2 regions of the Streptomyces sp. NPDC058279 genome follow, and region 2 is predicted to be linked to the other one. Evidence: predicted binding sites of a transcription regulator. Region 2 holds the regulator's gene; the other holds the start of a gene.
The links. Region 2 encodes HspR, which represses chaperone genes until heat shock. Its sites were predicted from a motif close to TTGAGNNNNNNNNNCTCAA; they were not measured.

Region 1 (7,344 bases), on a different contig from region 2:
GGACCGAGCTGCCCGCCGCGGGGATACGGGCGCGGCTGGCCGGGGCGGCGCGGGTGGTGGCGCTGCTCGACCCGCCGGGCCAGCCGCTCGACCCGTACCCCGCGGAGGCGGCGAAGCGGGAGGCGCTGGCGGCGGGGTTCCGGCTGTGCTCGGTCACCGGGGTGCGCGGGGCGCGCGTCGCCGTGTACGGCCGGACCGACGCCGACTGCGGCTGAAGGCGCCGCCTGGGCACGGTGGTTGGATGGGCGGACCGACACACCGGAGGATTTTCACGATGGAGCCCGAGAACCCCTTCGGACCCCTGATCGGGGCCGAGCGGCTCGCCGTCCGCCTGCTCGAACCGGACCTGGTGCTGTTCGACGCCTCCGTCGGCGCGTGGCGCGGCGCGGACCGGCGGATTCCCGGCGCCCGTCCCTTCGACCTCGACGGTGCGCTGTCCGACCACGGCTCTCCCCTCCCGCACACCATGCCCACGCCGGCGCGGTTCGAGGAGGCGATGCGCGACCTCGGGCTGGGGGAGGGCGACACGGTCGTCGTGTACGACGGCGCCGGGATCCACTCCAGCGCCCGCGCCTGGTGGATGCTGCGCGCGATGGGCTTCGACCGGGCCGCCGTCCTGGACGGCGGGCTCCCCGCGTGGCAGGCCGCCGGGCTGCCGCTGGAGAACACCGGCCCGGCGTACGACGGCCCGCGCGGCTCCTTCACCGCCCGACCGCGCCCGGGACTGCTGGTCGACGCCGACACGGTGGCCGCGGCCCTGACCGATCCGGGCGCCGCGGTGCTCGACGCCCGCAGCCGGGAGCGGTTCGCGGGCACCGCACCCGAGCCCCGCCCGGGGCTGCGCGGCGGCCACATGCCGGGCGCCGTCAACCTCCCTTTTACGGAACTCCGGGCACCGGGCGGCCTGATGCGACCGCCGGGCGAACTCCGGGAGGCGTTCCGGGCGTCGGCGGGCGAGCGGGAGCGGCTCTACCTCAGCTGTGGCTCCGGGGTGACGGCCTGCGTCCTCGCGCTGGGCGCCGAACTGGCCGGCTACCGGCAGACGGCCGTCTACGACGGCTCGTGGAGCGAGTGGGGCCTGCCCGGGACCCCGGACCGGCCGGCGGTGACGGGGGGTTAACCCCCGCCCGCGCCCGGGTAGCGACCCCCTCGTGGCTGGGGCCGGAGCCCGACAGACTTCCGCACATGACTTCCCACCGGCCCGTCCTCCTCGCCGTACCCGCCCTCGCCGTCACCGCGGGACTGCTCCTCAGCGGCTGTTCCCTCGGCCGGCTCGCCGAGGGTGGGCAGAAGACGGCGACCGACGACGCCACCGTGACCGAGGTCGTCCACTCCGTCGAGGTGGCGGACGGGCGGCACGGCTCGGTCGAGGTCACCCCGGGCAGCGGCCCGGGCGTCACCGTCCACCGCACGGTGCACTACCGCGGTGGCACCCGGCCCGAGCCCGGGCAACGGGTCACGGGGGGTCTCCTCAGCTTCACCGACGGCTGCTCGGACACCTGCTACGTCGACTACCGGCTGGAGGTGCCCGCCTCGGCGACGGTGAAGCTGCGGACCGACAGCGGTCGCCTCAGGGTCACCGGCGTCGCCGCCGCCGACCTCCGTTCCTCCTCGGGGGACGTCACGGCCGAACGCATCGCGGGCCCGCTGACGATCCGTACCTCCTCGGGCGACATCCGGGCCGCCGGACTGTCCGGCCCGCGCGCCGACGTCCACTCCGACTCGGGCGACGCCCGCCTGGTCTTCAGCACGCCCCCGGCCTCGGTCACCACCGACACCGGCTCGGGCGACCTGACGCTGCGGGTGCCCCCGGCGGCCTACCGGATCGCCGCCTCCACCGCATCCGGCTCGCGTGACATCGGCCTCCCCGCCGACCCGGCCGCCCCGGCGAGCCTCTCGGTGCGCACCACCTCGGGCGATCTCCACCTCTCGGCCGGCTGACGCCCGGCGTCGATTCGCCCGAGCACGCGTTCGCGCCGAGCGTGTTCGCCCCGGGCGAACTCAGGTTGGGGAACATCGGGGGGCTCCGGGACATTGAGTCGGCATAGCTCAACTTCACTGCCGGAGGGAAGATCATGGCTTCGACGTCCGTTACGCTCACTCTGCCCGTGCTGCCGCTCGATGACGAGGTCGTGCTGCCCGGAATGGTGGTACCGCTGGACCTGTCCGACGCCGAGGTGCGCGGCGCCGTGGAGGCCGCGCAGGCCGCCGCGGGCAGCGGGAAGCCGCGGGTGCTGCTCGTACCGCGGGTCGACGGGAAGTACGCCGGGATCGGGGTGCTCGGGACCGTCGAGCAGGTGGGACGGCTCTCCGACGGTGATCCCGGGGCGCTGATCCGCGGTCGCGGCCGCGTCCGGATCGGCGCCGGCACCACCGGACCCGGGGCGGCGCTCTGGGTCGAGGGCGAGACCGTCGACGAACAGGTGCCCGACCCGCTGCCCGGGGCCGTCACCGAACTCGTCAAGGAGTACAAGGCCCTCGCCACCAGCTGGCTCAAGAAGCGCGGGGCCTGGCAGGTCGTGGACCGGGTCCAGCAGATCGAAGGGGTCTCGGCCCTCGCCGACAACTCCGGGTACTCGCCGTTCCTCACGGTGGCCCAGAAGGTGGAACTGCTGGAGACCACCGACCCCGTCGCCCGCCTCAAGCTCGCGATCAAGGCGCTCCGCGACCACCTCGCCGAACAGGACGTCGCCGAGTCCATCGCCAAGGACGTCCAGGACGGCGTCGACAAGCAGCAGCGCGAGTTCCTGCTCCGCCGCCAGCTGGAGGCGGTCCGCAAGGAACTGCGCGAACTGAACGGCGAGAAGGAAGGCGAGGAGTCCGACGACTACCGGACCCGCGTCGAGGGCGCCGACCTGCCCGAGAAGGTACGGGAGGCCGCGCTCAAGGAGGTCGAGAAGCTGGAGCGCGCCAGCGACCAGTCCCCCGAGGGGTCCTGGATCCGCACCTGGCTCGACACCGTGCTGGAACTGCCCTGGAACGAGCGCACCGAGGACGAGTACGACATCCGCGGCGCGCGCGCCGTGCTCGACGCCGAACACGCCGGGCTCAGCGACGTGAAGGACCGGATCACCGAGTACCTCGCCGTGCGCAAGCGGCGCTCCGAGCGCGGCATGGGCGTCATCGGCGGTCGCCGCGGCGGCGCCGTACTGGCCCTGGTCGGGCCGCCCGGCGTCGGGAAGACCTCCCTCGGGGAGTCGGTCGCGCACGCCATGGGCCGCAAGTTCGTCCGGGTCGCCCTGGGCGGCGTACGGGACGAGGCCGAGATCCGCGGCCACCGGCGGACGTACGTCGGGGCGCTGCCCGGCCGCATCGTGCGGGCCATCAAGGAGGCCGGGTCGATGAACCCGGTCGTGCTCCTCGACGAGATCGACAAGGTCGGCTCCGACTTCCGCGGGGACCCGGCGGCGGCGCTGCTGGAAGTGCTGGACCCGGCGCAGAACCACACCTTCCGGGACCACTACCTGGAGGTGGAGCTGGACCTGAGCGACGTGGTGTTCCTGGCCACCGCCAACGTGCTCGAAGCCATCCCCGAGGCGCTCGCCGACCGGATGGAACTCGTCCGGCTCGACGGCTACACCGAGGACGAGAAGATCGTCATCGCCCGCGACCACCTGCTGCCCCGCCAACTGGAACGGGCCGGCCTCGCCGCCGACGAGGTGGTCCTGGCGGAGGACGCGCTGCGCAAGCTGGCCGGGGAGTACACCCGGGAAGCGGGCGTGCGCACCCTGGAGCGGTCGCTGGCGCGGCTGCTGCGCAAGGTCGCCTCGCAGCACGAGCTGGGCGAGCGGGACCTGCCCTTCACCATCGGCGCCGACGACCTGCGGGCGCTCATCGGGCGGCCGCACCACGTCCCGGAGTCCGCGCAGGACCCGGCCGAGCGGCGCACCGCCGTGCCGGGCGTGGCCACCGGCCTCGCCGTGACGGGAGCGGGCGGCGACGTGCTGTTCGTGGAGGCGTCGCTGGCCGACCCCGAGACCGGGGCGGCCGGGCTGACGCTGACGGGGCAGCTGGGTGACGTGATGAAGGAATCGGCGCAGATCGCGCTCAGCTTCCTGCGCTCGCACGGCGCCGAGCTGGAGCTTCCGGTCGCCGACCTGAAGGACCGGGGCGTGCACATCCACTTCCCGGCCGGAGCGGTGCCGAAGGACGGCCCGAGCGCGGGCATCACGATGACGACCGCGCTGGCCTCGCTGCTGTCGGGCCGACAGGTGCGGACCGACGTGGCCATGACCGGCGAGGTCTCGCTGACCGGGCGGGTGCTGCCGATCGGCGGGGTCAAGCAGAAGCTGCTCGCCGCGCACCGGGCCGGGCTGACCACGGTGATCATCCCGAAGCGGAACGAGGCGGATCTGGACGATGTGCCGGCGGAGGTGTTGGAGGGACTGGAGGTGCACCCGGTGACGGATGTGCGCCAGGTGCTGGAGCTGGCCCTCGCGGAGGCGGAGGTGGCGGCCGTGACGGCTGCCGCGTAGCGCCTGGCCGGCGGGTGCAGGGCGCCTCGTGGGCGGGGCCGGGGGTACCCGGCTCCGCCCGGCGGCCGTGGGGCTCGGCCCCACACCCCGGCGTCGCGAACACCGGCGGGGCCGACGACACCCCGGCGCCGCGAACACCGGCGGGCCGACCACACCCCCGCCGGGCTGCGCCGGGCGGGCCGACGACACCCCCACGGGGCTGGATCGGCGGGCCCGCTGCGAAATACTGGGGGAGGCAGCGGGAGAACATCAGCGACGGGAGCCGGACGTGCACGGGAGAGAAGACCAGGAGTTCCTTGCCCTGGAGCGGGAGCTGTCCGTCTTCCTCCGGCGCGCCCGCGCCTCGTCCGGCGAGATGGCCCGCGCCCTCCACCCCGAACTGGAGCCGGCCGCGTACGGGCTCCTCGTCCGGCTGGAGGCCGCCGGTCGCCAGCGGGCCACCGAGCTCGCCGCCTACTTCGGCGTCGGCAAGGCCACCATGAGCCGCCAGCTGCGCGCCCTGGAGCTCCTCGGCCTGGTGGCCCGGGAGCCGGACCCCGCCGACGGCCGGGCCTTCCTCGTCGGGCTCACCGAGGAGGGCCGGGCCCGGTTCCTGCGGGTCCGCGGCGCCCGCCGCGAGCAGTACATGCGCACGCTCGCCGACTGGGACCGCGGCGAGGTCGCCGAACTGGCCCGGCTGCTGCACCAGCTCAACCAGGGCGCCGAGTAGCAGCCCGGGCCCGTCCTCCTCACAGCTCCGCGTACACCGCCGACGCGTCGTCGTGGCGCTTGTGGGGGGCCGACGGGCGGGCCGGGTCGGACTCGACCGCCCGGACCCGGCCGATCAGGCCCTCGGCGCCCTCCTTGCGCAGCACCGTCATGCAGTCGGCCCAGTCGCCTTCCCGGAACGTGTCCGTCCACCGGCCGGCCCCGTCCGTGAGCGCCGCCACCGCCCGCACCCGCGCCCTCGGCGTGCGCCCGGTCACCGCCCGGACCGCCACCGCCGGGTCCGCCGCCGCCGTGAAGAAACCGCCCTCGGCGTTGCGCAGCGCGTCCGCCGCGGCCACCGAGCGCAACGCCTCCCGCGGGACCAGGTCCAGCCGGTCGTCCCGTACGGCCGTGACCTCACCGCCGGGCGCCTGGAGGAGCAGGACCGAGTCCGACAGCACCAGATGCTCCACGTGCGTCTCGTCCCAACGGACCAGCACCACCGTCGCCTGCGGGGTCCGCACGTGAGAAAGGTCACAGCCGTCGCCGTGCGCCGCGGCGGTCGCCCCGATGGCCTCCGCGAGAATCCGCTCCAGCGGCATGTCCCGCCGCGAGCCGGACAGTTCGGTCAATCGGCCGCCGAGCCGGGCCGTGAACCACGGCACCCCGTGCACGCACCCGTCGTCGCCGCGCGGTGGGGTGACTCCGTCGAGAACCACCACAACTCCGCCGCCCAACGCGGGTGTCGCCACCGAGACCCAGTCCTCGTTGGGACGTTCCGGGCTGCCGGCCACCGAGGCCAAGTCGATGCGCATGCGGACATTCTGCCCCGCCCCACGGCCGTTGGGCGGACCCCGGTTCAGGGAAGGTCCGTACCAAATCGGGAGGGGTGGGACGCCCCCGCGCGCGACCCCCGGGGCCGGAAGGGCGGGGCATCTTGCCAAAGCGTCCCGCGAACTTTCAACCGCCCGTCCACGAACGACACCTGGCACGCGCCGGCCGAGTTGGCCGCCCCCTCCTCCGTGATGTTCACTCCTTCGAGTGGCGGGGTGGGCGATGTGCGGCTCTGTTCCCATCGCACTGCGAAGGTCTGAGGCGGTACGAGGGGGCAGGGAGCGTTTACTTGTTGACCGGCCGTTACCTCGGCCACACGAGTAGACGAGCACGAGCACACGTACAGGATTGCGAGCACCGGTGCAGAAGAAGCGGTCTCGGAAGAACGGCACCGCCAGCGCAGACGGACCCGCCCCCGCAGGACGTCGCGTCCGCGTGCGCAGCAGGCTGGTGGTCGGCGTGGCCGTCGCCGGCCTCACCGTCCTCGCGGCAGGCGCTCCCGCCGTCGTCTCCGCAACCAGGGAACTGAACGACTCCCAGCGGCTGGTCACCCTCGCCGAGCAGGCCCAGGGCAGCCTCACCCTGGCCCACCTCCTCGGCGACGAGCGCGACGCCGTGGTCGAGTACGCCGCCAAGGGCCGCCCCACGGGCGCCAAGACGGTCGTGCAACAACGCGTCGCGGGTACCGACCGACAACTGTCCGAGGTCCGGGCCGACGCGGACGGGCAACTCGCCGGTGTCCTCGGCCGGATCAAGGCGGTGCGCGCCGAGGCCGTCGACGGCAAGGGCGGCGCCCTCGCCGCGCACCAGGCGTACACCGCCGTCATCGCGGAACTCCTCGCGCCCGGCGACCGACTCGCCGAACTGACCCCGCCGCGCGCGGAGGCCGCCCTCGCGACCACCCGCCCGCTCGCCCCCCTCGGCCAAGCCGTGGAACAGGCATCGGCGACCCGCGGACTGCTGCTGGCCGCCCTGGCCGCCCTGGCCGTCCCCGTCCCCCGGAGCGAGCAGTCCTCCGGCTCGGCCGCCGCCGACGAACTCACCGCCGCCGCCCAGCGCGCCCGGGTACGGGAACAGGCCGCCCTCGACGACTTCGCGCGGGCCGCGCGCCCCGAGGTACGGCAGACGCTGACCGACACCGTCACCGGACCCGAGGTCAAGACGGCCGACGACTACCTCAAGCGCCTCGCCGAGCGGCCGGCGCCGTCCACGGCCGACCGCAACCCGACCGACCGCAAGGCCGACGCCGGTTCCGTCGGCTCGGCCCTCACCGCCCGGATCGACCGGATGCGTTCGGTGGAGTCCACCCTGGCGGGCCGGCGGTCCACCGCCCTCGCCACCCTGCGCG
Region 2 (7,344 bases):
AGGAGCGCTTCAAGGAGATCTCCGAGGCGAACGACATCCTCGGGGACGCCAAGAAGCGCAAGGAGTACGACGACGCCCGCGCCCTGTTCGGCAACGGGGGCTTCCGCCCCGGTCCGGGCGGCGCCGGCGGCTCGTTCAACTTCGACCTCGGTGACCTCTTCGGCGGCGCCCAGCCGGGCGGCGGCGCGGGCGGCGGCTTCGGCGGCGGCCTCGGGGACGTCTTCGGCGGCCTGTTCAACCGCGGCGGCGCGGGCCCCGGTGCGGGCACCCGCACCCAGCCCCGCCGCGGCCAGGACATCGAGTCGGAGGTCACCCTCTCCTTCACGGAGGCGGTGGACGGGGCCACGGTCCCGCTCCGGATGTCCTCGCAGGCCCCCTGCAAGGCATGTTCGGGCACCGGCGACAAGAACGGCACCCCTCGGGTGTGCCCGACCTGTGTCGGTACCGGCCAGGTCTCGCGGGGCAGCGGCGGCGGCTTCTCGCTGACCGACCCCTGCGCGGACTGCAAGGGTCGCGGCCTGATCGCCGAGACCCCGTGTGACGTCTGCAAGGGCAGCGGCCGGGCCCGTAGTTCCCGCACCATGCAGGTCCGGATCCCGGCGGGCGTCTCCGACGGCCAGCGGATCCGGCTGCGCGGCAAGGGCGCCCCGGGCGAGCGCGGCGGTCCCGCCGGTGACCTGTACGTGGTCGTCCACGTCGGCAGCCACCCCGTGTTCGGTCGCAAGGACGACAACCTGACGGTGACCGTCCCGGTGACGTTCGCGGAGGCGGCCCTCGGCGCCGAGATCAAGGTGCCGACGTTGAACGGTCCTTCGGTCACCCTGAAACTGCCGCCGGGCACGCCGGGCGGCCGTACGATGCGTGCCCGGGGCAAGGGCGCGGTCCGCAAGGACGGCACCCGCGGTGATCTGCTGGTGACGGTCGAGGTGGCCGTCCCGGCGGAGCTGTCCGACAAGGCCCGCGAGGCGCTGGAGACGTACCGCGACGCGACCGGGTCCGAGGACCCGCGCGCCGCCCTGTTCGAGTCCGCGAAGGGAGCATGAGATGGACGGCCGCCGCAAGAACCCGTACCAACTGACCGATGAGACACCGGTCTACGTGATCTCGGTGGCCGCCCAGCTCTCGGGTCTGCATCCGCAGACCCTGCGTCAGTACGACCGTCTCGGCCTGGTCTCACCCGACCGGACGGCCGGGCGCGGGCGTCGATATTCGGCCAGAGACATCGAGCTGCTCCGTACGGTGCAGGCGCTGTCCCAGGACGAGGGCATCAACCTCGCGGGGATCAAACGGATCATCGAGCTGGAGAACCAGGTCGCGGCCTTGCAGCAGCGCGTGGCCGAACTGTCCACGGCTGTGGACGGGGCCGCCGCCACCCTGCGGGCGCGGGAGGCGCAGGTGCACGCCTCGTACCGGCGGGACCTGGTCCCGTACCAGCCGCCGCAGCCGGGCAGCGCGCTGGTCGTGTGGCGCCCCAAGCGCGCGAAGGACTGACCGGGAAACCGATCGCGGCATGACGTGTGGACCCCGCCGGGGCGACCGGGCGGGGTCCCGCGCGTCACGGCGTCGGACGCGCGGGCGACAGCGGCGGTGCCGCGCTGTGCAGGATGCCCGACTGCGCGATGAGGAAGCCGAGTTGCGCCCGGCTGCCACTGCCCAGCACGGTCGCCAGCTTCGCGATGTGCGCGCGGCAGGTGCGTACGTTCATCCCCAGCCGGCGCGCGATCGCCTCGTCCACATGCCCCTCGATGAGCAGTTGGGCGATGGAGCGCTGCACGCCGGAGATGCCGTCCGGGGTGTGCGTGTAGGGCACCTCGTCGCCCAAGGGGACGGCCCGGCGCCAGAGTTGTTCGAAGACCTTGATGAGGTAGTCGACGAGCCCGGGGTGGCGCAGCTCCAGCGCCACCCGGCGGTCGTCGCTCGCGGGGATGAACGCCACCGTGCGGTCGAAGATCATGAGCCGCTCGATGAGCTCCTCCAGCGTGCGGATCTCCACCTTGCCCGTGGAGACGCGGTCCACGTAGGCGAGCGTGCCCTGGCTGTGCCGCACGGTGTGCTGGTAGAGCGTACGGATGCTCACCCCGCGGTCGATGAGCGGCGCGGCGCGCTCCAAAGCCTCGCTGAGGATGAACGTGGGCCGGGCGCCGCCCGGCTGGACGGTCAGGGCCTCGGTGTGGCACTCGGCGGTGGCGAGGTCGAGGGCGGCGTTGATCTGGTCGATTCCCTCCAACACGGTGATGGCGTGGGTGTTGGCGGGGCTCTGGGCGCTGATGGCGAGGAACGGCTCGAATGCATCGGTGAGATCTACAGCAGTGCGTCTGCGGTCCTGGATCTCGCGTTCGATGGGGTGCAGCCGTTGGGCGAGCGCGACGGACGGGGGAACCGCGCGGAGCTGGTTCGCGTCATCCGGGTCGGGCCGCAGCAGAGCGAATTCGAGCAGGCAGGGGGCGTTCCGCACCTCGCCGCGGGCGACGCGGCCGGCGCTCAGGGCAGCCGCGTACAGCCGTGCTCCTTCGGCGCACATCTCCGTGACGGGGTGGGGATGTGTCGGGTTTGCCTCGCTTCTTGCCAAATCTCCACCCCCCAGGGTCCTGAACATGTAAGAACATGATGCATCGTCCCTGTGGCACTGACGTGCCTGAATAAGCCATCGTCTGTCACTGCGGGGGAGAGGATTCCATCAAGTGAGGACGAAGCCGACCATGTATAAGAGAATGCTTCGCTCGGCGCTTGCCGTTGTTTTCTCCGCCGTTGCGGTCTTCGGGGCAGTCGTCGCCGTCAACGGGGACGCGGGAAGCGTTCAGGCCAGTGCCGGTACGCCCGTCGAGTCGGTAGGCAAGCACGATCTCGGCTGGAACACGGCTCCCCTGGACCTAGGCTGGAACAGCGCGCCTGCGCAGGTCTCCCAGTGACCCCCGACGACCGGGACTTCCGACGCGAGATGGCTTCGGCGTACCGGTCGGGGTGGCAGTTCATCGATCTCGCCACGGCCATCCCCCACGCCGGCGATTCGCTGATGGTCACCCTGTTCGGCCAGCCGATCGTCGTCGTACGAGAAGAGGACGAAGACGTCCGGGCCTACCGCTGTCTGCGCCGCCCCCGGGGCGCACCGCAGCCCGTCCGCTGTGAGGTGCGGTACGGAATGGTCTTCGTCAACCTCGACCAGCGGGACCACCAGCTGTTCGAGCCTGAGATCACCGCCGCCACCCCCCGAAGTGCCTGAAGCGATTCCCCCTCGTTGCACATCGCTCAGGTGCTACCCCCACACAACGGCGCCATCGTGGACCTGACCACGATGGCGCCGTTGTGATGTCCGGGCGCGCGGGCGGCCCGGCCGTCGCCGGCCCGGCCGTCGTCGCCGGCCCGCGTGCGCGGTGGCGCGTCAGGCGCGGCCCATCGCCCGGTCCAGGGTGATCTCCAGGACGACCCGGTCCGGGTTGGGCGAGGGCGTCCGCCCGTACCGCCGCGCGTAGCGCTCCACCGCGTCGGCCACCGACGCCTCGTCCGTGCGGATCGTGGCGCGCCCCTCCAGGGTGGCCCAGCGCCGGCCCTCCATCTGGCACACCGCGACCCGTGCGACGCCGTCGGGCGCCGCCAGGACGTTGCGGACCTTCTTGCTGTGCTTGTTGCTGATCACCCGGGCCAGTCCCGCCTCGGGGTCGTACGTCACGCCCACCGGCACCACGTGCGGGCTGCCGTCCGGGCGGTGCGTGGTGAGGGTGCAGACGTGCCGTTCCCGCCAGAAGGCGAGGTATTCGGGCGTCGGGTGGAGTACGTCGTGGGCCATGGGCGAAGCGTACGTTCGGGGCCGGGCCGGGCCTCGGTCGGTCGGCCCTTGAAAACCACCTTGAGTGGAATAGACTCAACTTTGTGCACGCTATACCTGTCACACCGGATGTCATGTGGGACATGACGATCCGAACCTGACCACGGAGAGGAGAGCGGCGGTGGACGCCGAGCTGACGAACAAGAGCCGGGACGCGCTGAACGCGGCCACCACCAGGGCCGTGAAGGACGGCCACCCGGACCTGACCCCCGCGCACCTGCTGCTGGCCCTGCTCGCCGGTGAGGACAACGACAACCTCATCGACCTGCTCGCCGCGGCCGGGGCCGACCAGGCCGCCGTGCGCACCGGCGCCGAACGGCTGCTGGCCGCCCTGCCCAGCGTCACGGGCTCCACCGTCGCGCCCCCGCAGCCCACGCGTGAGCTGCTCGCCGTACTCGCCGAGGCCGACGCCGAGGCGGGCAGGCTCGGCGACGAGTACCTCTCCACCGAACACCTCCTCATCGCCCTCGCCGCCAAGGGCGGCGCGGCCGGCGAGGTCCTGACCGCCCAGGGGGCGACGGCGCGCGAGCTGCTGGACGCCTTCGAGAACGCACGAGGAGGGCGGCGGGTGACCACTCCCGACCCCGAGGGCCAGTACAAGGCCCTGGAGAAGTTCGGCACCGACTTCACGGCGGCCGCCCGCGAGGGCAAGCTCGACCCCGTCATCGGCCGCGACCACGAGATCCGCCGCGTCGTCCAGGTGCTCTCCCGCCGCACGAAGAACAACCCGGTGCTCATCGGCGAACCCGGCGTCGGCAAGACGGCCGTGGTCGAGGGCCTCGCCCAGCGCATCGTCAAGGGCGACGTACCCGAGTCCCTGAAGAACAAGCGGCTCGTCGCCCTCGACCTCGGCGCGATGGTCGCGGGCGCGAAGTACCGCGGCGAGTTCGAGGAACGGCTCAAGACCGTCCTCGCCGAGATCAAGTCCAGTGACGGTCAGATCATCACCTTCATCGACGAGCTGCACACGGTCGTCGGCGCGGGCGCCGGCGGGGATTCGGCCATGGACGCGGGCAACATGCTCAAGCCCATGCTCGCCCGCGGCGAACTGCGCATGGTCGGCGCGACCACGCTCGACGAGTACCGCGAGCGGATCGAGAAGGACCCGGCGCTGGAGCGCCGCTTCCAGCAGGTGCTGGTGGCGGAGCCGACCGTCGAGGACACCATCGCCATCCTGCGCGGCCTCAAGGGCCGCTACGAGGCCCACCACAAGGTCGTCATCAACGACAGCGCCCTCGTCGCCGCGGCCACCCTCTCGGACCGCTACATCACCTCCCGGTTCCTCCCGGACAAGGCCATCGACCTGGTGGACGAGGCCGCCTCGCGGCTCCGCATGGAGATCGACTCCTCGCCCGTCGAGATCGACGAGCTCCAGCGCTCCGTCGACCGGCTGCGCATGGAGGAGCTGGCGCTCAAGAACGAGTCCGACCCCGCCTCCATCGAGCGCCTGGAGAAGATCCGCAGGGACCTCGCGGACCGGGAGGAGGAGCTGCGCGGCCTGACCGCGCGCTGGGAGAAGGAGAAGCAGTCCCTCAACCGGGTCGGCGAGCTGAAGGAACGCCTGGACGACCTGCGCGGCCAGGCCGAGCGCGCCCAGCGCGACGGCGACTTCGACGCGGCGTCCAAGCTGCTCTACGGGGAGATCCCCGCCCTGGAGCGCGAGCTGGCCGAGGCCACGGAGGCCGAGGCCGAGGCGTCCCACGCCGGCCCGGCCAAGGACGCCATGGTCAAGGACGAGGTCGGCCCGGACGACATCGCGGACGTGGTGGGCGCCTGGACGGGCATCCCCTCGGGCCGGCTGCTCGAAGGCGAGACGCAGAAGCTGCTGCGCATGGAGGCCGAGCTGGGCCGCCGGCTGATCGGCCAGGAGGAGGCCGTACGGGCCGTCTCCGACGCCGTGCGCCGCACCCGGGCGGGCATCGCCGACCCGGACCGGCCGACGGGCTCGTTCCTCTTCCTGGGCCCGACGGGCGTGGGCAAGACCGAGCTGGCCAAGGCGCTCGCGGACTTCCTGTTCGACGACGAGCGGGCGATGGTCCGCATCGACATGTCCGAGTACGGCGAGAAGCACTCCGTGGCCCGGCTGGTCGGCGCGCCGCCCGGCTACGTCGGCTACGAGGAGGGCGGCCAGCTCACCGAGGCCGTGCGCCGGCGCCCCTACTCCGTCGTCCTGCTGGACGAGGTGGAGAAGGCCCACCCCGAGGTCTTCGACATCCTGCTCCAGGTCCTGGACGACGGCCGGCTCACGGACGGCCAGGGGCGCACGGTGGACTTCCGCAACACCATCCTGATCCTGACCTCGAACCTCGGGTCCCAGTTCCTGATGGACCCCCTGGCCACGCCGGAGGACAAGAAGACCAAGGTCCTCGACGTGGTGCGGGCCTCCTTCAAGCCGGAGTTCCTCAACCGACTGGACGACCTGGTGGTCTTCTCGGCGCTGAGCCGCGACGAGCTGGCCCACATCGCCGAGCTCCAGATCGGCCGGCTCGCCAAGCGGCTGGCCGACCGCCGGCTGACGCTGGACGTCACGCCGGAGGCCCTGGCCTGGCTGGCGGACAAGGGCAACGACCCGGCCTACGGTGCCCGACCGCTGCGCCGGCTGATCCAGACGGCCGTCGGCGACCGCCTCGCCAAGGAGATCCTGGCGGGCGAGGTCCGCGAGGGCGACACCGTGCGCGTGGACGTGGCGGGAGAGGACCTGCTGGTCGGCAAGGCGCTGTGACACCGGACGGGGCCCCGGGCGCGGGGCCCCGGTCCCTGCCCGTCCTTACCGGAGCCCTACTCGTGTCCGCCCGGAGCGGATCGGGCGTGCGGGGCTGGACACGGGGTGGGACCGATGGGGGAGGATGACACTATCCGCACGAAGGGAAGTACACGGTGAGCATCGACCCGGCCTCGATTCCGAACTTCGGAGGGCAGCAGCCCGATCCGCAGGCCACAGGACCGGCGGGCCCCGTCGTCCCCGACCAGGATCTGGTCAAGCAGCTGCTGGAGCAGATGGAGCTCAAGTACGTCGTCGACGACGAGGGTGACCTCGCGGCGCCGTGGGAGGAGTTCCGCACGTACTTCATGTTCCGCGGCGACGGCGAGCAGCAGGTCTTCTCGGTGCGGACCTTCTACGACCGTCCGCACGGCATCGAAGACAAGCCGCAGCTGCTGGAGACGATCGACGACTGGAACCGCCGCACCCTGTGGCCGAAGGTCTACAGCCACACGCACGACGACGGCTCCGTCCGCCTGATCGGCGAAGCGCAGATGCTGGTGGGTACCGGCGTCAACCTGGAGCACTTCGTGTCCTCCACCGTCAGCTGGGTCCGGGCCTCGATCGAGTTCGACAAGTGGCTCGTCGAGCAGCTCGGCCTGGAGCAGGACGCCGACTCCGCCGACGGCGGGGACGACAAGGGCGACGAGGAGAACTGACCCGTCACAGCGGTACCCGCGCCACCAGGAGCAGGTACACCCCATAGCCGTACGAGAGCCCGGCCAGCCCCGCGGTCACCACGACCGCGGTGCGGGGCCGG

Region 1: lon (endopeptidase La) is a predicted target of HspR. The motif match lies at 2,035-2,053, and genes of this name have one in related genera.

The regions. Positions count from the first base shown of each region.
Region 1 is NZ_JBHVYA010000009.1:240,127-247,470, reverse strand. Features, by position in the region: gene ACFVXJ_RS19610 (hypothetical protein) at 1-215, shown strand, start outside; gene ACFVXJ_RS19605 (sulfurtransferase) at 275-1,120, shown strand; gene ACFVXJ_RS19600 (DUF4097 domain-containing protein) at 1,186-1,941, shown strand; gene lon (endopeptidase La) at 2,076-4,475, shown strand; gene ACFVXJ_RS19590 (MarR family winged helix-turn-helix transcriptional regulator) at 4,744-5,184, shown strand; gene ACFVXJ_RS19585 (hypothetical protein) at 5,204-5,977, opposite strand; gene ACFVXJ_RS19580 (nitrate- and nitrite sensing domain-containing protein) at 6,432-7,344, shown strand, end outside.
Region 2 is NZ_JBHVYA010000004.1:110,609-117,952, reverse strand. Features, by position in the region: gene dnaJ (molecular chaperone DnaJ) at 1-1,043, shown strand, start outside; gene ACFVXJ_RS10260 (heat shock protein transcriptional repressor HspR) at 1,045-1,491, shown strand; gene ACFVXJ_RS10255 (helix-turn-helix transcriptional regulator) at 1,556-2,596, opposite strand; gene ACFVXJ_RS10250 ((2Fe-2S)-binding protein) at 2,939-3,220, shown strand; gene ACFVXJ_RS10245 (pyridoxamine 5'-phosphate oxidase family protein) at 3,380-3,784, opposite strand; gene clpB (ATP-dependent chaperone ClpB) at 3,945-6,545, shown strand; gene ACFVXJ_RS10235 (YbjN domain-containing protein) at 6,701-7,243, shown strand; gene ACFVXJ_RS10230 (hypothetical protein) at 7,248-7,344, opposite strand, start outside.